Regions from separate parts of the Massilia sp. 01N417 genome, predicted to be linked through region 3. Evidence: predicted binding sites of a transcription regulator. Region 3 holds the regulator's gene; each other region holds the start of a gene.
What was found. Region 3 encodes LexA, which represses DNA repair genes until DNA is damaged. Its sites were predicted from a motif close to ACTGTATNNNNATACAGT; they were not measured.

Region 1 (7,046 bases), on a different contig from region 3:
CCCGCACGTGGCCGGCGTGGTCGCGCTGATGCTGGCGGTGAACCCGAACCTGACCCCGGACGACGTCGAAGCCCGCCTGAAGTCGAGCGCGCGCGCCTTCCCGGCATCGTGCTCGGGCTGCGGCGCCGGCATCGTCGACGCCTCGGCGGCGGTCGATGCTGCCCTGGGCACCGGCGGCGGCACCACGATCTCGGAAACCGAGTCGAACAACACGATATCCACCGCGAACGCCGTGGCGACCTCGGGCACCACGGTCAACGGCACCATGGGCAGCACCAGCGACACCGACTACTTCGTGGTCCAGGTGCCGGCCGGCAAGACCCTGAGCGCGACCATGACGCCGAACTCGACCTCGGACTACGACCTGTACATCTACAACAGCGCCGGCACCCAGGTGACGTCCAGCACCAATGGCGCCGGTTCGATCGATTCGGCAAGTGTGATCAATAACGGCACCTCCACCGTGCCGGCTTATGTGCGCGTGGTGTACTACAGCGGCGGCACCGGTTCGACCAGCGGCAAATACACGCTGAAGCTGAGCTGGTAACCGAGCTGGTAATTGTCTGGAAAAGGAAAAGCTGATTGCCTGTAAAGGAAATGCCGTAGATCAATAAATTCCTTTAACAATCAATTACTTATCAAAAATTTTCCTGTGGTGAAAACCCCTAAAGCGGCCCCAAGCGGGCCGCTTTTCGTTAAGCTCGTCTGTTCGGTTTAACGAAAAGAGGAAGCAAGCATGTCGCATCACAAGATGTCTCCCGTGTTGAAACTCTGCGCCGCGGCCCTCGTCGCCTTCGGGTCGCTGGCTGCCAACGCCGCGCCGCAGGATGCGGCACAAACCAGGGTCATCACCCAGACCGACCGCCTGATCGTCCGCTACAAGGATGCGGTCGACAATTCCAAGGGCGCCATGCCCGCCCGCGCCCTGACGGCCGCGCGCCAGGCCCTGCTGGCCCGCTCCGGCCAGCAGCTCGGCGCCACCATGCGCGTGCTGCGCTCGACCGCCACCGGCGCCGACGTGATGCAGCTCAGCCGCACCATGTCGATGGACGAAGCCAGGGCCCTGGCCGCCGACCTGATGGCGCGCGACCCGGACGTCGAATACGCCGAACCCGACCGCATCATGCTGCCGCTGTTCGTGCCCAACGATCCGATGTACACCCAGCAGTGGGACCTGTACGAAGCCAAGGGTGGCATGAACGTGCCGGCCGCCTGGGACAAGTCGACCGGCGCCGGCATCAACGTGGCCGTGATCGATACCGGCTACCGTCCGCACGTCGACCTGCAGGGCCAGATCCTGCCAGGCTATGACTTCATCACCAGCGCCACCATCGCCGCCGACGGCAACGGCCGCGACAGCGACGCCAGCGACCCGGGCGACAACACCTATGCGGGCCAGTGCGGCACCGGCATCCCGGCGCAGGACGAAGCCTCGAGCTGGCACGGCACCCACGTGGCCGGCACCATCGCCGCCAAGGCCAACAACGGCGTCGGCGTGGCCGGCATCGCCTACGGCGCGAAGATCGTCCCGGCCCGCGTGCTGGGCAAGTGCGGCGGCTATACCTCGGACATCGCCGACGCCATCGTCTGGGCGTCCGGCGGCACCGTCACCGGCGTGCCCGCCAATGCCAACAAGGCGCGCGTGCTGAACCTGTCGCTGGGCGGCAGCGGCACCTGCGATACCACCACCCAGAACGCGATCAACAGCGCCCGTTCGCGCGGCGCCGTGGTCGTGGTCGCGGCCGGTAACTCGAACGCCAATGCCGCCAATTCGAACCCGGCCAACTGCGCGGGCGTGATCGCGGTGGCGGCGGTCGGCCGTACCGGCGGCAAGGCCTCCTACTCGAACTACGGCAGCGTGGTCGACGTGGCGGCACCGGGCGGCGACAGCGGCGCGGGCATCCTGTCGACCTGGAACGCCGGCACCAGCACCCCGGCCGGCGACAACTACGGCTACATGATGGGCACCTCGATGGCGACCCCGCACGTGGCCGCCGTGGCCGCCCTGATGCTGTCGAAGAACCCGAACCTGACGCCGGACGAAGTCGAGGCCAAGCTGAAGTCCAGCGCGCGCGCCTTCCCGGCGGCCTGCTCGGGCTGCGGCGCCGGCATCGTCGACGCCGCAGCGGCCGTGAACGCCGCGGCGGCCACCGCGACGGTCACGCCGCCGACGCAGAACGAGGTCGAGCCGAACAACACGATCACGGCCGCCAACGCGGTGAACGTCTCGGGTACCGTGGTCAAGGGCACGCTGTACGGCACGACCGACAACGACTACTTCGTGGTCCAGGTCCCGGCCGGCAAGACCCTGACCGCGACCCTGACCATGAACGCCGGCAGCGGCAGCACGGACTATGACCTGTACGCCTACAACAGCGCCGGCACCCAGCTGGCGATGAGCACCAACGGCGCGGGCGTGGCGGACGCGGTGTCGGTCGCCAACGCCACCACGGCGACCTCGCCGCGTTACATCCGCGTGCGCTACCACGCCGGTACGTATGGCGCGTCGTACTCGCTGAAGTTCACCTGGTAAGCGGCTGGACAAGTAGTGAGCGAAGGGCGCGCGACGCAGGTTGCGCGCCCTTTTTGCTTGCACTCTTGCATCATTCCCGCTTTCCCCTGATACTGTATGCAATTACAGTATGAACATCCCCCTCCGCAAAATCATCCACTGCGATTGCGACTGTTTCTACGCGTCCGTCGAGATGCGGGACGACCCGTCGCTGCGCGGCCGGCCGCTGGCGGTCGGGGGCCGGCCGGACCAGCGTGGCGTGGTCGCCACCTGCAACTACGAGGCGCGCCGCTACGGCATCCATTCGGCGATGGCGACCGCCCAGGCAATGAAGCTGTGCCCGGAGCTGCTCCTGATCCCGCCGAACATGGAAAAGTACCGGATCGCATCAACCCAGATCATGGACATCTACCGCGACTACACCGAGCTGGTGGAGCCGCTGTCGCTGGACGAGGCCTACCTGGACGTGACTGCGTCACCGCACTGCAAGGGCAGCGCGACCCTGATCGCGCAGGAGATCCGCCGGCGCATCTTCGAGACCGTGGGCATCACCGCCTCGGCCGGGGTGGCGCCGAACAAGTTCGTGGCCAAGATCGCCAGCGACTGGAACAAGCCGGACGGCCTGTTCCTGGTCCGGCCGGAGGAGATCGATGAGTTCGTGGCGGCGCTGCCGGTGAAGAAGCTGCATGGCGTCGGCAAGGTCACGGCGGCCAAGATGAACAGCCTGGGCGTGCAGACCTGCGCCGACCTGCGCGGCTGGAGCATGGCGAAGCTGCAGGAACATTTCGGCTCCTTCGGCGCCCGCCTGCACGACCTGTGCCGCGGCATCGATTACCGCGAGGTGAATCCGGTACGCGAGCGCAAGTCGATCAGTACCGAGGAAACCTATACGCCGGACGTGCCGGACCTGGACGCCTGCCTGGCCCTGCTGCCGGAATTGATGGAGCACCTGCAGGGCCGCATCAAGCGCAACAATGCCGAAAAATTCATCAACAAGCTGTTTGTGAAAATCAAGTTCAACGACTTCCAGCAGACCACGGTCGAGTGCGTCGGCTATGCGCCGCACCTGGCGATCTATGCCCACCTGATGGAAACCGGCTGGCTGCGCGCCAGCCGTCCGGTGCGCCTGCTGGGCGTGGGCGTGCGGCTGGCGGACAGCGAACAGGTCGAGCAGCTGAGCTTGTTTGACGAACGCGCAACACATTAAAAAAGGCCGCGCTGCCGGCTGAAATTTGCCACCCGGCAGCGTGTAGAATGTCGTTCCCCTGGAAATAAAGAGATAACTGAAAGCAACTATGTGGTTCAAGAATCTTCAGATTTACCGCCTGCCCGCACCGTGGGCATACACCGCCGAACAAATGGAAGAGGCGCTGCAGTCGCAGGCGTTCACGCCGGCCAGCAGCAATGAACTGCTGCGCCAGGGCTGGGATTCGCCGCGCGGCAACGGCAAGCTGGTCCACGAAGTGAACAAGCAGATGCTGATGATGCTGGGCACGGAAAAGAAACTGCTGCCGGGCTCGGTCATCAACCAGGTCGCCAAGGCTAGGGCCGCCGAGCTGGAAGAGCAGCAGGGCTTCCCGCCGGGCAAGAAGGCAATGAAGGAACTGAAGGAGCGCGTGGCCGATGAACTGCTGCCGCGCGCATTCTCGATCCGCAGCAATGTCTGGACCTGGATCGACCCGGTCAACGGCTGGCTGGTGGTCGATGCCGCCAGCCCGTCGAAGGCCGACGACGTCATCAAGCTGCTGCTGAAGGCGGTCGACAAGATGCCGCTGGAATCGCTGCGCGTGCAGCGCTCGCCGGTGGCCGTGATGACCGGCTGGCTGGAATCGGACGAAGCCCCGTACAACTTCACCATCGACCAGGACACCGAATTGCGCGCCACCGGCGAAAGCAAGGCCGCGGTGCGCTACGTGAAGCACTCGCTGGACCCGGAAGACATCCGCCGCCACATCGCCGCCGGCAAGCAGTGCACCCGCCTGGCCATGACCTGGAACAGCCGCGTCTCCTTCGTGCTGACCGAACAGCTGGCAATCAAGGGCGTCAAGCCGCTCGACGTGATCAAGGAAAACGAAACCATCACCTATAGCGATGACGAGCGTTTCGACAACGATATCATGCTGATGACCGGTGAGCTGTCGAAGCTGATGGCGGATCTGGTGGAAGCCCTCGGCGGCGAAGCCAAGGCCTGACCCACTAACTCGTCGTTCCCGCACCACCACGTCGTTCCCGCGAAGGCGGGAACCCAAGTTCGTCGCGAACACGTAGCGTGTATAGCTGAGGCTACGTCTATGCCAAGTAAACTTGGGTCCCCGCCTTCGCGGGGACGACGAGATTATTTCGTCGCCACTTCCTCCGAAGTCGCCGGCTCCATCCTCCCCGCCGATCCCATCTCCGCCTGCCCGCTGGTATACGTCGCCGCGCCGCGGTTCTGATGCGGCGCCGGCTTGCCCGGCAGCGGCGGCAGGGCCTTCGCCTTTTCCAGGTCGATGCCGGCCACCTGCGCCACGCGGCGGCCGTAGTCCTCGTCGCAGTGCCACAGGTGCCAGACCATGCGCAGCTGTATGACTTCAGGACATTTTTTCAGATCGCCGCCGACGTTGTTGACCAGGTCGTCGCGTTCCCAGTCCTGGAAGGACCGGTAGCGCTCGCCCGCCTGCTTGTAGTCGGAGGCGGTGTTCATGGTCTGGTAGCGGCCCAGGTGGCCCTGCACGTACTGGTGATAGTCCTTCTGCGGCTGCGGTGCTTCCTGCAGGCCGCCCAGCAGGCTGGGCTCGTAGTTGATGTGCTTTTCTTCTCCGCCGCCGTCGACGTGGAAGGCCATCTGGCCGTCGCGCTGGTTGGTGCGGGCGCCTGCCTTTTCCTGGGGCGCATTGATCGGCAGCTGCAGGTAGTTGGGGCCGACGCGGTAGCGCTGGGTGTCGGAGTAGGACAGGGTGCGGCCCTGCAGCATCTTGTCGTCCGAGAAGTCGACGCCGTCGACCAGCACGCCGGTGCCGAAGGCCGATTGCTCGGTTTCGGCAAACACATTGTCCGGATTTTTATTCAATACCATGCGCCCCAGCGGCAGCAGCGGGAACTGGTCTTCCGGCCAGCGCTTGGTGTCGTCCAGCGGATCGAAGTCGAGTTCGGGATGCTCGCCGTCGGACATGATCTGCACGCAGAATTCCCACTCCGGAAACTCGCCGCGCTCGATCGCCTCGTACAGGTCGCGGGTGGCGTGGCTGGTATCGTGGCCCTGGATCTCGGCGGCTTGCTGGCTCGTGAGGTTGCGCACGCCCTGTTTCGGTTGCCAGTGGAATTTCACGAGGTGGGCGATGCCCTGGTCGTTCACCAGCTTATAGGTGTTCACGCCCGAGCCTTCCATCTCGCGGTAGTTGGCCGGTATGCCCCATGGGCTCTTGACCCAGGTAACCATGTGCAGGGCTTCCGGATGGCTGCAGATGAAGTCGTAGAAGCGCCACGGCTCCTGCTGGTTGGTGACGGGGTCGGGCTTGAAAGCGTGGATCATGTCCGGGAACTTGATCGCATCGCGGATGAAGAAGACCTTCAGGTTATTGCCGACCAGGTCCCAGTTGCCGTCGACGGTCTTGAGCTTGACGGCGAAGCCGCGCGGGTCGCGCGCCGTCTCCGGCGATTCCTTGCCGCCGATGACGGTCGAGAAACGCACGAACACCGGGGTCTGCACGCCGGTTTCGTTGAGGACGCGGGCGCGGGTGTACTTGCTGGCCGGCTCGTCGCCGATCTTGCCGTAGGCTTCGAAATAACCGTGGGCGCCGGTGCCGCGCGCATGCACCACGCGTTCGGGAATACGTTCGCGGTCGAAGTGGGTGATCTTCTCGATGAACTGGTAGTTTTCCAGCGTGGCCGGGCCGCGCTCGCCGACCGAGCGCAGGGACTGGTTGTCGCGGACGGGATGACCCTGGCGGGTCGTCAAAGTCGGGCGCTGCTCGTTCATTGCTTCCTCCTGCGTTCGTGGAAGAAGCATTGTAAAAATGGAGCAAAACGCGCAGCGCCCGATAGCCGTCCAGCAATGCTGTCGTGTCAGCGCGCCTCGAACACGCCGGCGGCGCGGTTCTTGGTGACCTTGTCCCAGGTGAAAATGGTGCCGTTCATCGCCACGTACACGCCCGGCGGCAGCGTTTGCGCCACGCCGCAGGCGAAGCCGAAGTTGAACAGCGCGTCTGAGTTCGCGATCTCGTAGGGGATCATGGCGCCGGTGAAGACGATGGTCTTGTCGCTGGTGCCCGCGGCGGCGCCCAGCACCTCGGCGGTTTCGCGCATGGTATCGGTGCCGTGCACGATCACGATCGCTTTCTCGCTGGCGGCCTGGCAGGCGGCCAGGACTTTCTGGCGGTCGGCGTCCTGCATGTCGAGCGAGTCGAGCAGGGAAACCACTTCGAGCGCGGCCGGAATGGTGATGCGCGCGCGCTTGATAACCTCAGGCAAGTGGCTGTCGGAAAAGCCCAGAACGCCGTTGAGTTCGTTGTAGTGTTTATCGAAAGTGCCGCCGGTGGCGATGATCCGCAAAGTC
Region 2 (7,046 bases), on a different contig from region 3:
CAGGGCGTGGCCCAGGACCTGGCGCAGGCGATCTACTGGTACACCCAGGCGGCGAGCCAAGGTTATGCCGCGGCCCAGTACAACCTGGGCTGGCTGTACGCCAAGGGCCAGGGCGTCCCGGCCGACGTGCAGCAGGCCATGCACTGGTTCAGCCAGGCGGCCGAACAGGGCGACGCCGGCGCCCAGCACAACCTCGGCATGATGTACGAGGGCGGCAAGGGCGTGGCCCAGGACATCGGCCGCGCCATCGAATGGTATCGCCGCGCCGCCGACCAGAACTACGCGCGCGCGCAGTTCAACCTGGCGCTCCGCTACGACAGCGGCCAGGGTGTGGACCGTGACGTGCAGCAGGCCATCCACTGGTTCCGCAAGGCGGCCGAGCAGGGCTATGCGCCGGCCCAGTTCAACCTCGGCCTGCGCTACGACAAGGGCCAGGACCTGCCGCAGGACAGCGAAAAGGCGATCCTGTGGTACGGCCGCGCCGGCGAGCAGGGCCACGCCAGCTCGCAGTTCAACCTGGCCCTCATCCACGACAGCGGCCATGGGGTGGCGCGCGATCCCGACCTGGCGCTGCAGTGGTACCGCAAGGCGGCCGAGCAGGGCCATGCCGGCGCCCAGGACAATCTCGGCCTGCGCTACGAGCACGGCCAGGGCGTGGACCAGGATTACGGACTGGCCGCGCACTGGTACCGCAAGGCCGCCGAGCAGGGTTCCGCCGGCGCCCAGTACCACCTCGGCCAGCTGCTCGATGCCGGCCACGGCGTCGAACAGGATGCCGGGCAGGCGCTCGACTGGTACCGCAAGGCCGCCGAGCAGGGCCACCTGCGCGCCCAGTTCGACCTCGCCCTGCGCATCGAGGCCGAGGCCATGCACTGGTACCGCAAGGCGGCCGACCAGGACTATGCGCCGGCCCAGTACATGCTGGGCCAGCTGCTCGACCAGGACGACAGCGGCACCATCGACCCGCGCCAGGCCCACGAGTGGTACCGCAAGGCCGCCGACCAGGGCCACGCCCTCGCCCAGTTCGCGCTCGGCCTGCGCTACGACAGCGGCCACGGCGTCGAACGCGACTACGAAGCCGCCCACTTCTGGTACCTGTGCGCCGCACGCCAGGGCCATGCGCGCGCCCAGTTCAACCTCGGGGTCATGTACGCCAGCGGCCAGGGCGTGCAGAAGGACCTGATCGAAGCCTATGCCTGGCTGCACCGTGCCGGTGCCGCCGGCGTCGTTCCCGCCACCAGCTATATCCAGCGCATCGCCGCACGCATGGAACCCCACCTGCTAGCGCAGGCCAACGGATACGTTGGCGCGGCATAACAAAAACCAGAAACAGAAGAGAGAAGATGAAACTCAAGCAGATCGTGCTCGCGCTCGGCCTGGCCGCGCTTGCTTCCGCGCCGGCACTTGCCGCCAATGCCACCGCCACCGCTTCCAAATCCGCGCCCTCGGGCTTCGACCGCAAGGCCTACAGCATCGCCTACAAGAAGTTTGTGCTGCCCAACGGCTTGACCCTGCTGGTGCATGAAGACCACAGCGTGCCGGTGGTGGGCGTGAACGTCTGGTACCACGTCGGCTCGCGCAACGAGAAGCGCGGCAAGACCGGCTTTGCCCACCTGTTCGAGCACTTCTTCTTCAACGGTTCCGAGAACTACCCGCACGGCTTCCGCGAGGCGATGGACGACCTCGGCGCCAATAATCGCAACGGCACCACCAATACCGACCGCACCAACTTCTTCGAAGACGTCCCGAGCTCGGCGCTGGAACGTACCCTGTTCCTGGAATCGGACCGCATGGGCTTCCTCGGCAATTACATCTCGCAGGCCATGCTCGAGCGCGAGCGCGGCGTGGTGCAGAACGAGAAGCGGCAAGGCGACAACCAGCCCTACGGCAAGGTGCGCTACGAATTCGCGGCCAAGATGTATCCGTACTCGCACCCGTATTCGTGGACCACGATCGGCAGCATGGACGACCTGAACGCCGCTTCGCTGGAAGACATCCGCGAGTGGTACCGCACCTACTACGGCCCGAACAATGCGGTGCTGTCGCTGGCCGGCGACATCACGCCCGAGCGCGCGCTCGAGCTGGTGAACAAGTACTTCGGCGCGCTGCCGCCTGGCCCTCCGTTGCCGCGCCTTGAAGCCTGGATCCCGGTGCTGGACCGCGATATCCGCGACGAGATGGAAGACCAGGTGCCGCAGGTGCGCGTCTACCGCCGCTGGCACGCCGCCGCCTGGAAGGATGCGGATGTGGCGCGCCTGCAGCTGCTGGCCGACGTGCTGGCCGGCTCGAAGAGCGCGCGCCTGGACAAGCGCCTGGTGTACGAGAAGGGCATCGCCACCGGCGTCTCGGCCGGCATGCAGGACAGCGAACTGGGCGGCACCTTCGGCATCACGGTCACGCTCAAGAACGGCGCCGACCAGATCGAAGCCGAACGCGAAATCGACCGCATCGTGGGCGAACTGCTGGAGAAGGGCCCGACGAGCGAGGAGCTGGCGCGCGTGAAGACCCGCGAGCTGGCCGACTTCTCGCGCAGCCTGGAGCGCCTGGGCGGCTTCGGCGGCCGCGCCGACGTGCTGGCCGAGAGCATGACCTATGGCGGCAGCCCGGACGCCTACCTGACCCGCCTGGAGCAGATGGCCGGCGCCACCCCGGCGGACGTGAAGGCGGCCGGCAAGCGCTGGCTCAGCGGGCATCATTACACGATGACGGTCAAGCCTTATCCGAAACTGGCGGCCGTCAAATCCGGCTTCGACCGCAAGCAGCTGCCGGCCCTGGGCCAGGCGCCCGACGTCAGCTTCCCGGCCATGCAGCGCGCCCAGCTCAAGAACGGCCTGAAGGTCGTGCTGCTGGAGCGCCATGGCGCGCCGATCGTCAACGCCGCGCTGGTGCTGGATGCCGGCGCCGCCGCCGACCCGGCCGGCAAGGAAGGCCTGGCGTCGCTGAGCCTCGGCCTGATCGACAAGGGAACGAAGACGCGCAACGCCTTCCAGCTGTCCGATGCACTGGAATCGCTGGGCGCCGACATCGCTACCGGCACCTCGCAGGACCAGTCGGTGGTGCGCCTGAAGGCGACCAGCGCCAACCTGGCGCCGTCGCTGGCGCTGATGGCCGACGCCGCCCTCAACGCCACCTTCCCGCAGGACCAGGTCGAGCTGGCCAAGCAGCGCCGCCTGGCCCAGGTGGGGCAGGAGAAGGCCCAGCCGAGCGCCCTCGCGGTGCGCGTGATCCCGGGCATCCTGTACGGCGCCGACCACGCCTACGGCCGTCCGGCTTCCGGCACCGAAGCCAGCACCCGGACCATCAGCCGCGACGACGTCTCGCGCTGGCATGATGCCTGGTTCCGTCCCGGCAGCGCGACCCTGGTCGTGGCCGGCGACACCACGCTCGACAAGCTGATGCCGGCGCTGGAGTCGAGCTTCGGCAAGTGGCAGCCCGGCAGCGCGCCCGCCAAGCAGGTGCCGAGCGTGGCGGCCACCGCGGGCAAGCGCATCTACCTGATCGACAAGCCGGAAGCGCCGCAGTCGACCATCGTCGCCGCCCACGTCTCGCTGCCGGCCGGCCAGCCGGACGAACTGGCGATCCAGGCCGTGATGCACAACTTCGGCGGCATGGCGACCTCGCGCCTGAACCGCAACCTGCGGCTCGACAAGCACTGGAGCTACGGCACCACCGCCCGCATGATCGACATGCGCGGCCAGCGCAGCTTCCTGACCATCGCGCCGGTGCAGACCGACAAGACGGTCGAGGCGATGCAAGAAGTGTCGAAGGAGATCCGCGACATCGCCGGCCAGCGCCCGATCGCCGGCGAGGAATTCGACAGCGTGATGCGCAACGTGACCTCGCGCCTGCCGGGCCGCTTCGCCACCCTGGATGCGCTCGAAGGCGCGGCCATCACCAGCATCAACCTCGGCCTGCCGGACGATTACTGGAACCGCTACGCCGGCGGCATGCGCTCGCTGAGCGACAAGCAGCTGGCCGGCGCCGGCGCGCGCTATGTGCGCCCGGACCAGGTCGTGTGGCTGGTGATCGGCGACCTGCGCAAGGTCGAGCCGGGCATCCGCAAGCTGGGCTGGGGCGAGGTGACGGTGCTGGACGCGGACGGCAAGCCGGTCCGCTGAGCGCTCAGGCCAGCGTGCGCGCCAGGAAGGCGTCGATCGCCTGCGAACTGGCGGTCGGCTCGCTGACGTGCGGACAGTGGCCTTGGTCGTCGATGACGTCCAGGCTGCTGTTCGGCAGGTGGCGCAGCATGTAGTGGCCGACCTCGCGCGGCACGATGAGGTCGCCGCTGCATTGCAGGATCAGCGACGGCACGGTCGAGCGGGTCAGGTCGGCGCGGTGGTCGGACAGGAAGGTCGCGCGTGCGAAATGACGGGCGATGCCCTGGTCGTTGCGCATGAAGCTGGCCACCAGCTCCGCGCTCAGTTCCGGACGGTTCGCGCCCATCAGGATGGGCGCCATGCGCCGTGTCCAGCTCGGGAAATCGTCGTCCATCGACGCCAGCAGCGCGTCCATGTCCGCGCGGCTGAAGCCGCCCACATACTCGCCGTCGTTGATGTAGCAGGGCGACGGCCCCACCATGACTTGCGCGACGAAACGCTCCGGCGCCTTGATCGCCGCCAGCATGCCGATCGTGGCGCTGACCGAATGGCCGACGAAGATCACCGGACCGGCCGCGCAGGCAGTCAGTATTTCCAGCAAATCGTCGGCATGGCCATGCAGGCTTCCATGCCTGGCGCGGTCATAGGCCGTGCGGTCGGAATCGCCGCTGCCGGTCAGGTCGTACAGGATGGTGCGGAACCGCCCTTCATAGGCGGGGGCGAGGAAGCGCCACATGGTCTGGTCGCAGCCGAAGCCGTGGGCGAACACCATGGTCGCGTGGCCGACGCCGGCGATGTGGACGTTATTGCGGAATTGGACAGACATGGGCCACTCAAATTCGTCAAAAAGCAACTGCAAACTATCATAGTTTAGCAATGTTACAAACGCATGGGGGGAATTTCCACTGCGTGCGGCCACGCACCGCCGTCGCGGCACGAACTGCGTTATACTGTTCATCCATACAGTATTTACTGCGCAATGGAACTCAAAGACAAGCTCGAGATTCTGGCCGACGCCGCCAAGTACGACGCCTCCTGCGCCAGCAGCGGCGCGCCCAAGCGGGATTCGGTCGACAAGGACGGCCTGGGCGCCACCAACGGCATGGGCATCTGCCACAGCTACACGCCGGACGGGCGCTGCGTGTCGCTATTGAAGATCCTGCTGACCAACTTCTGCATCTACGACTGCCAGTACTGCGTGAATCGGCGCAGCTCGAACGTGCCGCGGGCCCGCTTCGCGGTCGACGAAGTGGTCAAGCTGACCCAGGATTTCTACCTCCGCAATTACATCGACGGGCTGTTCCTCAGCTCGGGCATCATCCAGTCCAGCGACTACACGATGGAACAGCTGGTCGAGGTTGCGCGGCGATTACGCGAGGAGCACAAGTTCCGCGGCTACATCCACCTGAAGACGATTCCGGATGCCGACCCGCGCCTGATCGACCTGGCCGGCAAGTACGCCGACCGGCTGTCGGTCAATATCGAGCTGCCGACCCAGGATAGTGTGAGCCGCCTGGCGCCGGAAAAGAACGTCCACACGATCAAGCTGGCGATGGGCTCGATCCGCACCAGGCTCGACGAGAAGGACGAGCACCCGAAGGCGCCAGTCTTCGCGCCGGCCGGGCAGAGCACCCAGATGATCGTCGGCGCCGACGCCAGCGACGACCAGACCATCCTGAACACGGCCCAGACCCTGTACGGCAGCTACAAGCTCAAGCGGGTCTATTACTCGGCCTTCAGCCCGATCCCCCAGAGTCCCTCCAGCGTGCCGTCCGCCCCGCCGCCGCTGCTGCGCGAGCACCGCCTCTACCAGGCCGATTTCCTGTTGCGCGGCTATGGCTTCACGGCCGGCGAACTGATGCCGCAGGCGGGCAACCTGGCGCTCGACATCGATCCCAAGCTGGCCTGGGCGCTCGGCAACCGCGAGCAATTCCCGCTCGACCTGAACCGCGCCGACGAAGCCATGATCGCGCGCGTGCCCGGCATCGGCCTGCGTTCGGCCAGGCGGCTCATCGACCTGCGCCGCCTGCGCCGCATCCGCTGGGAGGATCTGTCGCGCCTGCGCTGCAGCCTGAAGAAGCTGGCGCCCTTCGTGGTCACCGCCGACTACAAGCCGGCGCAAGGCGCGGCGTCGTCCGAACTGCTGCGGCGGAACATGGCCGACGCTCCGCAGCAGATGAACCTGTGGCCGGAGCTGCAGGCAGCATGAGCGCGATCGGCCAACAGCGTGCGGGCCAGCCGCTGCTGGTCGAGACCTTCGCCGAATGGCGCGAGGCGGCGCGCGAGCTGCTGGTCCACGACGTGCCGCCGGAGCTGGTTACCTGGGGCACGCCCTACGCCGGCGGCGACCTGTTCTCGGGTGCGCCGCCCACGGCCGAGCAGCCGCATAATCCTTCCGACGTGCCGCCGCCCGCATCGGACCCGGCGCGCCACGGACCGAAACACGGCGCGCCGAGCATTCCGCGCTCGCTGATGGACATGCTGCAAAGCGCCGCCTGCTGCCGCGTGCCGGACCGCTGGGCCTTTCTCTACCGCGTGATCTGGCGCTGGCAGCAGGGCGAGCACGAGGTGCAGTCGCCGGCCGACGAAGACGGCGCGCGCCTGCATGCGATGGTGAAGGCGGTGCGCCGCGAGGAACACGACATGCATGCCTATATCCGATTCCGCGAACGCCCGCCTGAAGCCGGGCCGCCACGCTTCGTCGCCTGGTACGAGCCGCGCCACGACGTGCTGCCCCAGGTCGCCGAGCATTTTATTTCCCGCATGGGCAAGGTCAGCTGGATGATCGCCACGCCCGAGGCCAGCGTACTGTGGGATGGCCAGACCCTGCACAATACCGGCCCGCTGGTGAAGAATTCCGACGACCTGGAGGACACCGGCGAGGCCCTGTGGCTGACCTACTACCGCAGCGTGTTCAATCCGGCGCGCCTGAATGCCGAGGTGATGCGC
Region 3 (7,046 bases):
GCATCTCGATCGGATTCAGCGCCGGCGTCTCGTCGATGAAGATCTGGGCGTCGTTCATCTTCTGGATCGCATGCGTCAGGCGCGGCCAGTCCTCGTCGATCAGCTTGCCGGTACGCAGGCGGTGCTGGTCGAGCTGGCCGATCGAGCCCAGCATACGCATGGCGAGCTGGGTGCCGCCCATCTCCATCGAGAAGATCGCGACCGGCAGGCCGGCCTCGACCGCGACGGCCTCGCCGATGTTGACCGAGAACGCCGTCTTGCCCATCGAGGGACGGCCGGCGACGATGACCAGGTCGCCCGGCTGCAGGCCGGAGGTCATCTTGTCGAGGTCGATGAAGCCGGTCGGGACGCCGGTGATCTCGCCCTGGTTTTCGCGCGAGTAGAGTTCGTCGATGCGCTCGACCACCTGGGTCAGCAGCGGCTGCACCGGCAGCCAGCCCTGGGCGCCGCGGGCGCCCTGCTCGGCGATCGCGAAGATGCGCGATTCGGCTTCGTCGAGGATCTGCTTGACCTCGGCGCCCTGGGGATTGAAGGCCTTGGCCGAGACTTCGTCGGCCACGGTGATGAGCTGGCGCAGCACGCCGCGGTCGCGGACGATCTCGGCGTATCGGCGGATGTTGGCAGCGGATGGCGTATTTTGCGCCATGGCGTTGAGGTACTGCAGCCCGCCCACTTCCTCGGCCTTGCCGAGCTGGACGAGCGACTCGTACACGGTGATCACGTCGGCAGGTTTGCCAGCATTGATCAGGCGGACCATCTGTTCGAAGATGATCCGGTGGTCGTAGCGGTAAAAGTCCTCCGCATGCATGAAATCGGCAATGCGGTCCCACGCCGCGTTATCGCGCAGCAGGCCGCCGATGACGGACTGTTCTGCTTCGATGGAATGCGGGGGAATGCGGAGCGACTCGATCTGCGGGTCTGCTGGGGTGTTCATGGCCGACATTATACCGTTTCCGCACTGCCGACTGAAATCATTGGTGATTTTTCACGCATAAAAAAAGCCGGGCGAACCCGGCTTTTTCATTCTTGCAACAGCTATTGCTTAGGCAGCTTCGCCAACCACGGCAACCGTCACGTCAACGACGACGTCGGTGTGCAGGGCGACGGCAACCGGGTGCTCGCCGGTGGTCTTCAGCGGGCCGGTCGGCATGCGCACGTTGGCCTTTTCGACGGCGAAACCTTGCTTGCTCAGGGCTTCAGCGATGTCGAAGTTGGTCACGGAACCGAACAGACGGCCGTCCACGCCAGCTTTCTGGGCGATGGTGATGGTCATGCCGTTCAGCTTGTCGCCCTGGCCTTGAGCGGCTGCCAGTTTCTCGGCGGCTGCTTTTTCCAGTTCGGCGCGCTTGACTTCGAACTCGGCCACGGCCGATTCGGTTGCACGGCGGGCTTTCTTTTGCGGGATCAGGAAGTTACGTGCGTAACCGTCCTTGACCTTGACGACGTCGCCCAGGTTGCCGACGTTGACGACTTTTTCCAGCAGGATGACTTGCATATTATTCTCCAGTATACGTGTCGTGACCGACGATTAAGCGTTGTGCAGGTCGGTGTACGGCAGCAGGGCCAGGTAGCGGGCGCGCTTGATGGCGGTGTCCACTTGGCGCTGGTAGTGCGCCTTGGTACCGGTCAGGCGTGCCGGCATGATCTTGCCGTTTTCCTGGACGAAATCCTTCAGGGTGTCGACGTCTTTGTAGTCAACCTGTTCCACGCCTGCAGCGGTGAAGCGGCAGAACTTCTTGCGCTTGAACAGCGGGTTCTGCTGTTTGCGCTTCAGTTTTTCCTTGGCTTTGTTTTTGTCGAATTTTTTACCGAATGCCATTTTAGGCTCCTGTATCTATCTAAATGAAATCAATGATGTGAAACACCAGGGCTTTGCTGTTGCGGTTCTTCCTGGCCATGAACCCGCGAAACTCGTAGACCGCACCGAGTTCGGCGTCGGCAAATCGCTTCGAAACATCGCCCGCGGCCAGCGCGGACATCTCGAATTCGACCTGCCTGGCAATCCCCGCTTCCACCTGCTGCGATCCATGTTGCAGGATGCCGCTGACGATCGGGATGCCGGCCGGGGTATAGCGCAGGGCATCGCGTTCCGCGATGCTTGCGACCAGCAACAGCTCGTTCACTGCCCTTGCGCGCTTCTTTCTTAAGATTAAGAATTAAGCGGCTGCGGCCGGAGCAGCTGCCTGCTCGGCGCGATGGCTCTTGGCTGCGTCTTCGCGCTGCACCGATTTCATCATCGGCGACGGCGCGGTTTCGGCCTTCTTCATCTTGACGGTCAGGTGACGCAGCACGGCATCATTGAATTTGAATGCGGTTTCCAGCTCGACCAGGGTCTCGTTGTCGCACTCGATGTTCATGCAGATGTAGTGTGCCTTCGGCAGCTTCTGGATCTGGTAAGCCATTTGACGGCGGCCCCAGTCTTCGACGCGGTGGATGTTACCGCCGCGCGAGGTGACCGTGGTCTTGTAGCGCTCGATCATCGCCGGAACCTGCTCGCTCTGGTCCGGGTGGACGATAAACACGATTTCATAATGACGCATGCAACACTCCTTAAGGACGTTTAAACAAATGCCCACCTCGGCGTCAAGACGAGTGTGGGAAGGGAAAGCCCGACATTATAACCGTAAAAACGTCAAGAGCTCAATCGCCGTTTTACGGCCGCTCGGCGGCCCGGTTCGCCGCATGGGTATCGGCTGTGCCCGGCAGGCAAAAAAAACCGGCAAATCGCACGGATTCCCCTTGCGTCCGGCGCAATACTGTACAAAAATACAGGGTATCGGGTTCGCCCCGCACTACCGCTCACCTACGAATTAATCTTTGACATGCTCAAGCTCACCGCACGGCAAGAACAGATCCTCAACCTGATCAAGGAAGCGATCGACAACACCGGTTTCCCGCCGACCCGCGCCGAAATCGCGCAGGAGCTGGGTTTCCGCTCGGCCAATGCGGCCGAAGAACACCTGCAAGCCCTGGCGCGCAAGGGCGCGATCGAAATTTCTCCCGGCACTTCGCGCGGCATCCGCCTGGTCGGCGCCGCAGCCGATGCCGCGCCGGTACCGGCAGTCCCGGCCGCCCTGCTGATGTCGCTGCCGCTGGTCGGCCGCGTCGCCGCCGGTTCGCCGATCCTGGCCCAGGAACACGTCGAGGCCACCTACTCGGTCGACCCGGCCATGTTTTCGAGCAAGCCCGACTTCCTGCTGAAGGTCAAGGGCTGGTCGATGCGCGACGCCGGCATCTGCGATGGCGACTTCCTGGCCGTCAAGAAAGTGGATTCGGCCAAGAACGGCCAGATCGTGGTCGCCCGCATCGGCGATGAAGTCACCGTCAAGCGCTACCGCAAGAGCGGCGGCACCATCGAACTGCTGCCGGAAAACCCGGACTTCTCCGTCATCACGGTCGATCCGCACACCGACGAGTTCGCGCTCGAAGGCCTGGCCGTCGGCCTGCTGCGATCGTGGCACTGATCCTGCACTAAGTTTTGCCACTTGGCAAAATAAAACGCCCCGCCCGGCTTGCGCCGGCGGGGCGTTCTTCATTCGGCGGACGGCTTACTTCGTGCCTGCGCCGTTATAGTTGTTCTTGCGCGCTTCCAGGTCCTTCTCGCGCTCGGGCGTCGGCCCGCTCTTGACGATTTCGTTGTGCTGGCTGACATAGGCGTCGGTGGCGTCGCGCCACACCGTGAAGTCGGCCACGACCATCCTGGCGCTGATCCTGGCGTCCTCCGACAGCCCTTCCTGCACCGCGTCGAGGTGCTTGCTTGCCGTCTCGTATTCGGCCTTGGTCATCAATTTACGGACGTCCTCGGGAATCCGCTTGTTCAGCGGGGTGACGGCATTCAGGTGTTCGGCGTAGCGGTTGTAGCAATCCTGCCAGGCCTTCATCTTCGCGCTGTAGCGGTCGATCTCCTCGGTCTGGCGCGAGACCGCCGGGAAGCGCGGCGCCGGGCAGCGGTACTCGTCGGTGCGGACGTCGGAGCCGTCGTATTTCGTCATCCAGTAGTCGATGTCGGCGCGGCGGACCTCGCGCTGCTTCATCATCTCGAGCGAGGCGATGGCGACGGCATTGCCCTTGGCGGCCGCCTTGCGGAACCAGCCGGCGGCCTTGTCCATGTCGACGGCGCCGGCTTCGCCGTAAAAATACATTTCGCCGAGATGCTGCTGGGCCGTGACGTTGCCGGCATTCGCCAGTTTGGTGTACTTCTGCAGGGCTTCTGGATAGGCCTTCTTGGCGAACAGGGCGTCCGCATCGGCCAGCTCGTCGGCACGGACGGTACCGGCCGCCAGCAGTGCGACGCATAACAGGAGTGTCTTCATGGAAAAGAGCTGTGAAGCAAGGCTGTGAAAAAGAAATTTATCATACCCCCACAGCCCTGCCAGCTCAACAAGCCTTGCTTGTTGCCCCCGCCTATTTGCCGGTCGAAGCAGGCTTGGCAAAGGTGGCGCCCTGCGTGACCCTGCGGTTGTATTCGTTGCTGGCGTCGGCCGCGCGCCGGTTCTCGACGTCGAGCTGGCGCTTGTTCGCCTCGCTCTTGGCATTCGATTCCGCCACGAAGGACTGGGTTGCCGTGTACCAGGCGTCGCGCTCCGAGGTGAAGTTCAGCGCCTCGGCCTGGCGGCGGGTGACCACGGCCACCGTGACGTCATCGATGCGGGAGGCGGCCTGCTCGGCTTCGTGCGGGCTCATCAGCTTGAGGATGTCGGCCGGGATGCGCTTGACGCCCGGCGGCGCCTGGTTCACGCCGGCCACGAAGTCGTTGTAGCAGGTTTCCCATTGGGCGATCTCGGCGCTGACCCGGTTGATTTCCTCATTCGTCTTCGACACCTGCGGGATCTTCGGCATCGGGCAGGCGTATTTGCCGGTCACCAGGTCATCGCCCTTGTAGCCGGTCCAGTAAGCCAGGTCGCCGGCACGCTGTTCGCGCTCCTTGAGCACCGCCAGCGACTCCTTCGCGCCGCCGTGGCCGGAGGCGGCCGCCTTCTGCAGCCAGGCCTGCGACTTGCCCATGTCGACCGCCGTGCCGTCGCCATACCAGTACATCTCGCCCAGGCGGAACTGCGCTTCGGCATTGCCGGCATTCGCCAGCTTCGTGTAGATCGGCAAGGCCTTGTCGTATTCCTTGGCGCGCAAGGCTTTTTCGGCATCGCCGAGATCGTCGGCCCAGGCCATCCCGGCGGCCAGCATCAGCACTGCAAAAGCAAGTCGTTTCATCGTCTCTCTCCAAATGATTGGTGAGGCCGATCATAGACTTGCCTTTGTATTATGACAATTCGCTATGGATAAAATGCCGGGCTCAGCCGGCCAGCGCGTTGCCGAAGTCGGCCAGCAGGTCGGCCGTATCCTCGATGCCCACCGACACCCGGATCAGCGACTCGGCGATGCCCATGCTGGCGCGGCGCTCCGCCCCCATCTCGAAGAAGATCGTGTGCGCGACCGGGATCACCAGGGTGCGGGTGTCGCCCAGGTTGCTGGCCGGGATCGCTATCTGCAGGCGGTTCAGGTAGTCGAAGCAGTCGATGCCGTCCTTCAGCTCGAAGCTGAACAGCGAGCCGTAGGCACGGAACAGCTCGGTGGCGATGCCGTGCTGGGGGTGCGAAGCCAGGCCCGGGTAGTGGACGGCGGCGACGCGCTCATCCGCTTCCAGCATCCTGGCCAGCGCCAGCGCGTTGGCGCAGGTGCGGTCCATGCGCAGCGCCAGGGTCTCGGCGCCGACGGCGATGTGGTGGGCCGCTTCCGGCGCCAGCGAGGCGCCGAAGTCGCGCAGCGATTTGGCGCGCAGCTGGGCCATGCCCTGGGCCTTGGCCGGCTGCTTGCGGAAGTTCGGCGCGATGTTCGGATAGGCGCTCCAGTCGTACAGGCCGGTGTCCGTCAGGGCGCCGCCCAGCGCCATGCCGTGGCCGCCGATCGACTTGGTCAGCGAATTGACCACCAGGCCGGCGCCCACCGCCTTCGGGCGGAACAGCCAGGGCGTGGTCATGGTGTTGTCGACCACGTAGAGGATGCCGCGCTCGCGGCACAGCTCGCCGATGCGCGCCAGATCCGCGATCTGGGTGCGCGGATTGGCGATGGTCTCGACGAACACCATGCGGGTGTTGGGCTGCAGCGCCGCCTCGACGTTGGCGACGTCGGTGGCATCGACGAAGGAGACTTCGGTGCCCTGCCCCGCCACCGTGTTCCACAGGCTGTTGGTATTCCCGAACAGGAAGCTGGACGAGACCACGTGGTCGCCTTCCTTCAGCAGCGCCTGGGCCAGCGCGCCGATCGCGGCCATGCCGGTGGCGAAGCACAGGGTGGCGACGCCGTCTTCCATCTTGCTGATCTTGTCTTCCAGCGCCGACACCGTCGGGTTGCCCTGGCGGCCGTAGCGGAAGCCCGGTTCCTTGCCCTGGAAGACCGAGGCCAGCTGGCGCGCATCGCCGTAGCCGAAGGCCACCGAGGTGTGGATGGGCTTGTGCAGCGAGCCCTGCTCGATGGTCTTGCGGCGGTCGTTGTGGAGGATGGTGGTGGTGAAGCCGTAGTTGTTCGTGTCGCTCATGATCGGGCTATATCGATTGGTGTCCGAATGGTGAACGTGGGCACGGAGTGCCCACGTCCACATTGTTACTCCGCGGCGACGGGCGGGTTCAGATTCAGCTGGGTCCGCACCAGGTCCTCGGACGACTTGCCCGAGCTCTTGTGGCGATGGCTTTCCAGCCGGTCCAGGTACTCCGGCGAGATGTCGCCGGTGATGTAGACGCCGTCGAAGCAGGAGGCCTCGACGCTGGTCAGCGCCGGGTTCACGTCCATGATCGATTTCTTCAGCGCCTCGATGTCCTGGTAGACCAGGCGGTCGGCGGTGATCTCGCGGCACACCTCTTCCACGGTGCGGCCGTGGGCGATCAGTTCGTCGCGGGTCGGCATGTCGATGCCGTACACGTTCGGGTACAGCACCGGCGGCGCGGCCGAGGCGAAGAAGACCTTGCGGGCGCCGGCTTCACGCGCCATCTGCACGATCTCGCGGCTGGTGGTGCCGCGCACGATCGAGTCGTCGACCAGCAGCACGTTCTTGT
Region 4 (7,046 bases), on a different contig from region 3:
CGAGCTGGGCAAGCCCGACGAACACGTGTTCGAGATCGAGCGCCACCTGGAAGCCTTCCAGGGCTGATCCTGCGCCCCGGTTTCGGCGCCTGTGGTCTAATCGCCGCATGCAATCAGCACCGACACCGCCGCCGTCAAGCGCCGAACTCGACGAGGACACCCTCGCCTTCGTGCGCCGGGTATTCGGCTTCGCCCGCGCCGGCGAAGCCGCCGAACTCGCCACCCTGCTGGACCAGGGCCTGCCGCCGAACCTGCGCAACGAGCGCGGCGACAGCCTGCTGATGCTGGCCTGCTACCACGGCCACCACGATGCCGCCAGGGTCCTGCTGGAGCACGGCGCCGATCCGGAGATCATGAACGATGCCGGCCAGGCCCCGCTGCACGGCGCCGCCTTCAAGGGGGATCTGCGCATCGCCGCCCTGCTGCTCGACCATGGCGCCGAGGTCGACGCCGCCGGCCCGAACGGCAAGACGGCGCTGATGTTCGCCGCCATGTTCAACCGCACCGACATCGCCCGCCTGCTGCTGGCGCGCGGCGCCGATCCCTTCCGCCTGGACGCCGACGGCAATGCCATGCTCGACGCGGCGCGCAAGATGGGGGCGGTGGACACCATGGAGCTGATGGCCGCGGTCACCAACGAACGCTAGCGCTGATCAGGCGGCAGGCATCGGACAGATGCGGTCGCGCCCGCCCTGCTTGGCCTCGTACAGCATGGCGTCCGCCCGCAGGAACAGCGCGTTTTCCGTCTGGCAGGCCGGATAGGCAGCCATCCCGCCGCTGAAGGAAAAGCGCCGCACGTCGCCCGGACGCACCTCGAAAGGCAGCAGACCGAAGGCCTGGCGCATCGCATTCAGCCGGTGCCAGCCGCGCTCCGGCGTGCAATCCCAGAACACGATCACGAATTCCTCGCCGCCGAAACGGCTGAGCAGGTCGCGCTCGCCCAAGTGGGACGCCAGGCAGACCGCCAGGCGCTTGATGACGATGTCGCCAAAATAATGGCCCCAGGTATCGTTGATGGTCTTGAACTTGTCGATGTCGATCACGCCGAAGGCCAGCGGGCACGCCTCGCGCGCCGCCTGGCGGATCAGTTCCTGGGCCTTCTTCTGCAGGCCGACCTTGTTCAGCAGGCCGGTCGCGCGGTCCTTGCTGATCAGGTCCTTGCTGATGCGGATCTTGCTGGCCCGGTTGACCAGCTGGGCGCACAGCAGCGCAGGGTCGCCGGCCGGCAGCACCGCGTCGAAGCCGTTCGCCAGGGCACGCTGCATCAGGGCGGCGTCCGGCTGGCGCTGCAGCAGGACGATCTCGCGCACCGGGTCGGCTTCGATGTTTTTCTTGAGTACGCGCGCCAGAGAATCGGTGCGCGCGAACTCGGCATCGCCGACCAGCACCAGGTCGGGCTGCAGCTCGCGCACCCGCAGGTGCAGGGTCTGGGCCTGGTCGTGCGGGATCAGCTCGATGCGCGCCTGGCGCAGGCAATCTTCGTCGACTCCGCCGGCTTCGCCCAGGTGGAGCAGACGCACCAGCTCGCCGCGCTTCTGCTGGACGAAGAGATTGAACAGCTTGTCGACCAGCACGTCGTTGGCGATCGGCTTTTCGGCATAGGCCAGGCAGTGGGAGTCGACCAGTTTTTGCTGCAGCAGGTAGCGGCCGCCCTGGCGCGAGCTCTGCAGGTAGACGTATTCGCGCCCCGGCGGCAGGCGCTGCAGCAGCTCGCCGAGCATCAGGGTCTTGCGGCTGTCCTGCATGTCGGCCTGCATATTGTGCAGGGCGTCGAGGTCGATCACGAACAGGCCGTTGCCGGCATCGCACTCCACCGCCGCCACGAACTCGCTGACTTCGCTGAAGAAAGCCATGTCAAAGTCGTATTTGTGGGCGTGAAGCCGCAACTCGGCAGCGTTGTCCTTGATGAAGAAATTCTGCGACAACAACAGCGCACGGTATTTGTAGAGCGGGACGTTGCTTGGCATTGGGCGAAGGTCGGCGGTTGCATGAATTGCATTTCAAACATACCGCGAACTGGCCCGGCTTGCTGCAAAAAGAGAAACTTTTTTTACTGCAAGTATCCACGCATGGCGCGGCAACAACAACTGGTTTATGCGTGGTGGGTAGATGTTGTCTGGCTGAGGTATTTCGGCTTGACCTCGGCGGACAGGTGCACGTGGCGCGCACCGGCGCGCAGCCCGGCGCCGAGGATGGCTTTGAGGAAGCGGCTTAGACCACACCCTCGATCACCCGGCGCACCTGCAGCGCGCGTTCCTCGACACTGCCGCTCACCAGGGTATAGGGAATGCCGCGCGCCGCCAGGTCCTTCAGGACCAGCTGGTGGATGCGCCCGCGCCAGGCTTCGTTCTCGCGCGCGGCCTGCTCCTCATAGGGAATGTCGTCGGCGCAGACGAAGGTATGGGCGTAGCGCTCGCGGCATTCGTCGGCGCAGCGCAGCAGCTCGGGCGGGACCGGCTCGCTGACCTGGCCGAACTCCAGGCCCAGCAGCAAGGTAGTCAGGGCGTTCGTATCGACGAACAGGTAGCGCCTGGCGTAGGGCATCTGCTCGTCCTCGGCCTCGCGGTGGCGCAGGGCGATGTCGACATAATCGCCGGCATCCAGCTGGCCTTCCTTGTCTTCCCAGATGTAGCGGCCGATCTCGGGCACGGCGACGCTGCCGTACTGGCGCGCCAGGTATTCGCACAAGGTCGACTTGCCGGTCGATTCCGCACCGACGAATACCACCCGCCTGATCCGGCCTGCTGCGCTGCCCTGCTCTTCCATATGAATCCCGTGATCGTAGTGAATTACTTGCATCCCAGAAAGATGCGAGGCGCCATCCTAACTCAAAACAGGTCCATCTGCGGGCTCGCCCTGGTCTTCCCGCCCTGCGTCTTGCCGCCTGCCTCGCCCGCCGGCGCGCCGCCGAACAGGTCGAGCTGGGTGACTTCCTCGTCGCGGCGCTGGCAGGCCGCGGCCGAGGGCACCACCAGCGGGCGGCGGAACTGGGTGCCGTCCATCTTGCTGAAGCGGCCATTGAAGCCGTCCATGCCGAGCCGCTTGACGGCCTTGGTGAAGCGCTGGCGGATCAGGTCGGCCCACACGCCTTCGCCCGTCATGCGCTTGCCGAAATCGCTATCGTATTCCTTGCCGCCGCGCATATCTTTCATGCGATTCAGGACACGTTGAGCCCGGTCTGGAAAATGAGCGTACAACCATTGATGAAACAGCGGGTTGACTTCCCACGGCATGCGCAGCACGACATAGTGGGCGCCGACCGCGCCGGCATCCCTGGCGGCCTCGAGGATGCGCTCGATCTCCGGTTCCGTGATGAAGGGAATGATGGGCGCCACGCTGACGCTGACCGGGATGCCGGCTTCGGTGAGCGTGCGGATCGCGCGCAGGCGGCGTGCCGGCGCGGCCGCGCGCGGCTCGAGGGTGCGCGCGATCTCGCCATCGAGGGTCGTGATCGTGATCGCGGCCGCCGCCAGGCCCTTCTCCGCCATCGGCGCGATCAGGTCGATGTCGCGCTCGATCAGCGCCGACTTGGTGATCAGCCCATAGGGGTGGTTGCACTCGGCCAGCACCTGCAGCACTTCGCGGGTGATGCCGCGTTCGCGCTCGCAGGGTTGATAGGCGTCCGTGTTGACGCCGATGGCAATGCTTTCGGGCACGTAGCCGGGACGGGCCAGTTCGCGGCGCAGCAGGTCGGCCGCATTCACCTTGGCGAAGATGCGGCTTTCGAAGTCGAGGCCGGGCGACAGGCCGAGATAGCTGTGCGAGGGACGTGCGAAGCAATAGATGCAGCCGTGCTCGCATCCCCGGTAGGGATTCAGCGAGACATTGAAGGGAATGTCCGGCGATGCATTGCGGGTCAGGATGGTTTTGGCGAACTCATCCGTGACGATGGTCTTCGGCGCGGCCGGTCCTTCATCCTTCAGCCCCGGGACCGTCCAGCCGTCGTCGAAACGCTCGCGGCCGTGGACTTCGTAACGGCCCTGGAGGTTCGACACGGCGCCACGGCCCTTGTGCGGCGCGAGCGGCCGCGGGGGGATCATGACCTGGCCTTGCAATTCCACGTCTTCTGCCCAAGCTTGTTGGCGATTCACTATGGCGCTCCCGAGTACTGTATGGATATACAGTATCGTACACCCGCTTTACTGTTGGTTCAAGCGCGAAATAGACGGGATTGTTGTTCCACAAACCGATCGAATCCGTCGAGCAAGGAACTGTAGTGTCCGGGCCGGTTTTCAAGGCGGGACAGCGCATGCACGGCCGCTTCCAGCGACGACAACTGGTCCGGCGCATGGGCCTTGCGAATCCGATAAGCCGAGGGCGGGAGTTCCTGCAGGGCCAGGCGCGGCAGGCCCTGCAGCGCAGGGTTCAGGTAGAGCATCTTGCGGCTCTTGCGCCAGGTGGCGTCGAGCAGCACCAGGCGCAGCGCCTCCGGCTGCGCCAGCCCGGTGGGATCGAGCGGCGGCGGCGCCGGCAGGCCGAGCGCGGCTTCGCCGGGAGTGTGCGGGTACAGCAGCAGCGGCCGGCGTCCGCCCGCATGCAGCGCCGCCTCCAGTTCGGCGGCGGGAAAAGCCTCGCCGACCAGCAGCCGGCTCGACGGCAGGGACAGGTGCAGCAGCCGCGCGCTGTTCTTGGCGTGATGCACCTCGAGCGGATGTTGCAGGACCAGCAGCTCGACGCGGCTGGCGAGCGGCGTCGCGAAGCCGCAGATGCAGGCGCTCTGCGCGCGCAGGCAGGCGGCGCAGGTGGCGCGCCGGGAAGCTGGAGAGGTCATGGGCGGCGATTGTACTCTCCGCCCGTCCGACGAAAAATCAAAAACTGCCGCCCACCCGCTCCCCGCGCGGCGGCATATTGTCCGGCACCGGTACCGGCGGATCGTCCTTGCGCAGGGGCTTGAGCGCCCCGCTCCACCGCACCACCTGGTCGAGCATGGTCTCGACCGCGCGCTCGTGGTGCTCGGCCGGGTTGAAGGTCGTGAAATTCTCGAAGTCGGTGAACAGCGACAGCATCACCTGGGCGCGCACGTCGGCCACCATCAGCTCGCCCATCACCAGGCGCAGGTTCTCGATCGCGCGCGCGCCGCCCGCGCTGCCGTAGCCGACGAAGCCGGCCGCCTTGTTGTTCCACTCCTTGTACAGGTAGTCGATGGCGTTCTTCAGCGCGCCGGACGTCCCATGGTTGTACTCCGGCGTGACGAACACGAAGCCGTCGAACTCGGCGATCTTCGCCGCCCAGGCCTTCGTATGCGGCTGCGAATACTGGCCCATCGACGGCGGCACCGGCTCGTCCAGCAGCGGCAGACCGAAGTCCGCGATGTCGACCAGTTCGAAGGCGGCGTCGCCGCGCGTGGCAGCGCATTCCATCACCCAGCGCGCCACGTCGAGCGCCTTGCGGCCGGGCCGGGTGCTGCCCACGATGATTCCCACATTGATCATGCTCCCCTCCATCCATACGGTTGATGATTCATGGTGCCACGCGCCAGCCTCCCCCCAGCGCCCGGTACAGGTCCACGTGCGCCGCCAGCCAGCTGGCGCGCAGCTGCAGCACGGCGGTTTCGGCGCTGAAGGCGTTGCGCTGGGCATCCAGCTCTTCCAGGTAGGAGGAATAGCCGTTGCGGTAGCGGTTGTGGGCGATGCGCAGGGCCTCGGCGGTGGCCACCCGGCGCGCCTCGGTCTGGTCGAGCTGCTCGCGCAGGCGCTGCACCGCCGCCAGCGCGTTCTCGGTCTCGGCGAAGGCATTGCGCACCACCGATTCGTAGGCGAACACGGCGCGGTCGCGCAGCGAGGCCGAGATCTCGGCCTGGGCGCGCAGGCGGCCGGCGTCGAACAGCGGCGCCAGCACGCTGCCGCCCACGCTCCACAGGGTGGTGCCGCCGCCCAGCAGGCCGGGCAGGTCGTGCGCATAGCTGCCCACCGAGGCCGTCAGGCGCAGCGAGGGCAGCATCTGGTCGCGCGCGGCGGCCAGGCTGGCGTCGGCGGCGGCGATGGTCGCTTCCGCCTGGGCGATGTCGGGCCGGCGCCGCAGCAGTTCGGACGGCAGGCCCGGCGCGATGCCCGGCGCCCGCAGCGCGGCCAGGCCGGCGCCGCGCGCCACCGGTCCCGGGTTGGCGCCGGCCAGCAGGGCCAGGGCATTCTCCTGCTGGGTGATCGAGCGTTCCAGCTGGGGCACCACGGCGGCGGTGGCGCGGTACTCGGCCTCGGCCTGGGACAGCTCCAGGCGCGAGCTGTAGCCGACCTCGAACTGGCGCTTCGCCAGCGCCAGCGACTGCTCGCGCGAGGCCAGGGTCTGCCTCGCCAGCGCCAGCTGGGCATCCAGGCCGCGCAGGTTCAGGTAGCCGGACGCGGTACTGGCCGCCACCGACAGCGCGGTCGCCTCGGCCGCCGCCTGCTGGGCCGCGTAATCGAAGCGCGCCGCCCGGGTCGCGGCCTCCAGCCGGCCCCAGGGATCGAACTCGTAGGCCGCCTGCACATTGCCGGTGACGCTGGTGGTCTCGATCGGCGTGCCGAAGGGGCCGATACTGCGCGCCCGGGTCGGCCCCACGCCGACCGACAGGTTCGGGGCCAGGGCCGAGCGCGCCACCTGGATGCGGGCCTGGTATTCCTGCAGGCGCGAGCGCGCGGTGCGGAGGTCGCCGTTGCGCGCCAGCGCCTGGGCCACCAGGGCGTCCAGCGCCGGGTCGCCGAAGGCCCGCCACCATTCCTGCTCGACGGCGGCGTTCGGCCCCACCTGCAAGGGCGTGCGCCAGGCCGCCGGCACCTCCAGCGAGGGCGCCGGCCGGTCCTGCACCGGGATGCGGCAGCCGGCCAGCAGCAGGATCGCCGCGCCGAAGGCGAACGATGCACGCACTGCCCGCCTCATCGCTGCTGCCCTTTCGGCGCGGCGGCGGGGGCGCCGGTATCGATGCTGGCCACCACCGACATGCCAGGCCGCAGGCGCGCCGCCAGTTCCTGGTTGGGGTCGATGCTGATCCGCACCGGGATGCGCTGGGCGATCTTGACGAAGTTGCCGGTCGCGTTGTCCGGCGTGATCACCGAGAACTCGGAGCCGGT

Region 1: a site for LexA is predicted at 2,625-2,642, ahead of dinB (DNA polymerase IV). Genes of this name have one in related genera too.
Region 2: a site for LexA is predicted at 5,047-5,064, ahead of AC1DOQ_RS10265 (putative DNA modification/repair radical SAM protein). Genes of this name have one in related genera too.
Region 4: a site for LexA is predicted at 4,108-4,125, ahead of AC1DOQ_RS18275 (PA0069 family radical SAM protein). Genes of this name have one in related genera too.

What each region holds. Positions count from the first base shown of each region.
Region 1 is NZ_JBFTRS010000009.1:109,664-116,709, forward strand. It holds gene AC1DOQ_RS12060 (S8 family peptidase) at 1-547, shown strand, start outside; gene AC1DOQ_RS12065 (S8 family peptidase) at 737-2,533, shown strand; gene dinB (DNA polymerase IV) at 2,643-3,719, shown strand; gene AC1DOQ_RS12075 (recombination-associated protein RdgC) at 3,808-4,704, shown strand; gene AC1DOQ_RS12080 (catalase) at 4,848-6,470, opposite strand; gene AC1DOQ_RS12085 (asparaginase domain-containing protein) at 6,557-7,046, opposite strand, start outside.
Region 2 is NZ_JBFTRS010000007.1:148,473-155,518, forward strand. It holds gene AC1DOQ_RS10250 (tetratricopeptide repeat protein) at 1-1,317, shown strand, start outside; gene AC1DOQ_RS10255 (M16 family metallopeptidase) at 1,344-4,118, shown strand; gene AC1DOQ_RS10260 (alpha/beta fold hydrolase) at 4,123-4,923, opposite strand; gene AC1DOQ_RS10265 (putative DNA modification/repair radical SAM protein) at 5,077-6,306, shown strand; gene AC1DOQ_RS10270 (UdgX family uracil-DNA binding protein) at 6,303-7,046, shown strand, end outside.
Region 3 is NZ_JBFTRS010000019.1:12,887-19,932, reverse strand. It holds gene AC1DOQ_RS19320 (replicative DNA helicase) at 1-934, opposite strand, end outside; gene rplI (50S ribosomal protein L9) at 1,043-1,495, opposite strand; gene rpsR (30S ribosomal protein S18) at 1,529-1,819, opposite strand; gene priB (primosomal replication protein N) at 1,839-2,123, opposite strand; gene rpsF (30S ribosomal protein S6) at 2,157-2,540, opposite strand; gene lexA (transcriptional repressor LexA) at 2,823-3,464, shown strand; gene AC1DOQ_RS19290 (tetratricopeptide repeat protein) at 3,549-4,313, opposite strand; gene AC1DOQ_RS19285 (tetratricopeptide repeat protein) at 4,405-5,208, opposite strand; gene AC1DOQ_RS19280 (cystathionine gamma-synthase family protein) at 5,291-6,532, opposite strand; gene purF (amidophosphoribosyltransferase) at 6,598-7,046, opposite strand, start outside.
Region 4 is NZ_JBFTRS010000017.1:95,645-102,690, forward strand. It holds gene AC1DOQ_RS18250 (gamma-glutamylcyclotransferase) at 1-67, shown strand, start outside; gene AC1DOQ_RS18255 (ankyrin repeat domain-containing protein) at 108-647, shown strand; gene AC1DOQ_RS18260 (GGDEF domain-containing protein) at 654-1,967, opposite strand; gene AC1DOQ_RS18265 (hypothetical protein) at 1,961-2,215, shown strand; gene AC1DOQ_RS18270 (AAA family ATPase) at 2,212-2,766, opposite strand; gene AC1DOQ_RS18275 (PA0069 family radical SAM protein) at 2,829-4,040, opposite strand; gene AC1DOQ_RS18280 (tRNA-uridine aminocarboxypropyltransferase) at 4,151-4,771, opposite strand; gene AC1DOQ_RS18285 (NADPH-dependent FMN reductase) at 4,809-5,432, opposite strand; gene AC1DOQ_RS18290 (efflux transporter outer membrane subunit) at 5,461-6,843, opposite strand; gene AC1DOQ_RS18295 (HlyD family secretion protein) at 6,852-7,046, opposite strand, start outside.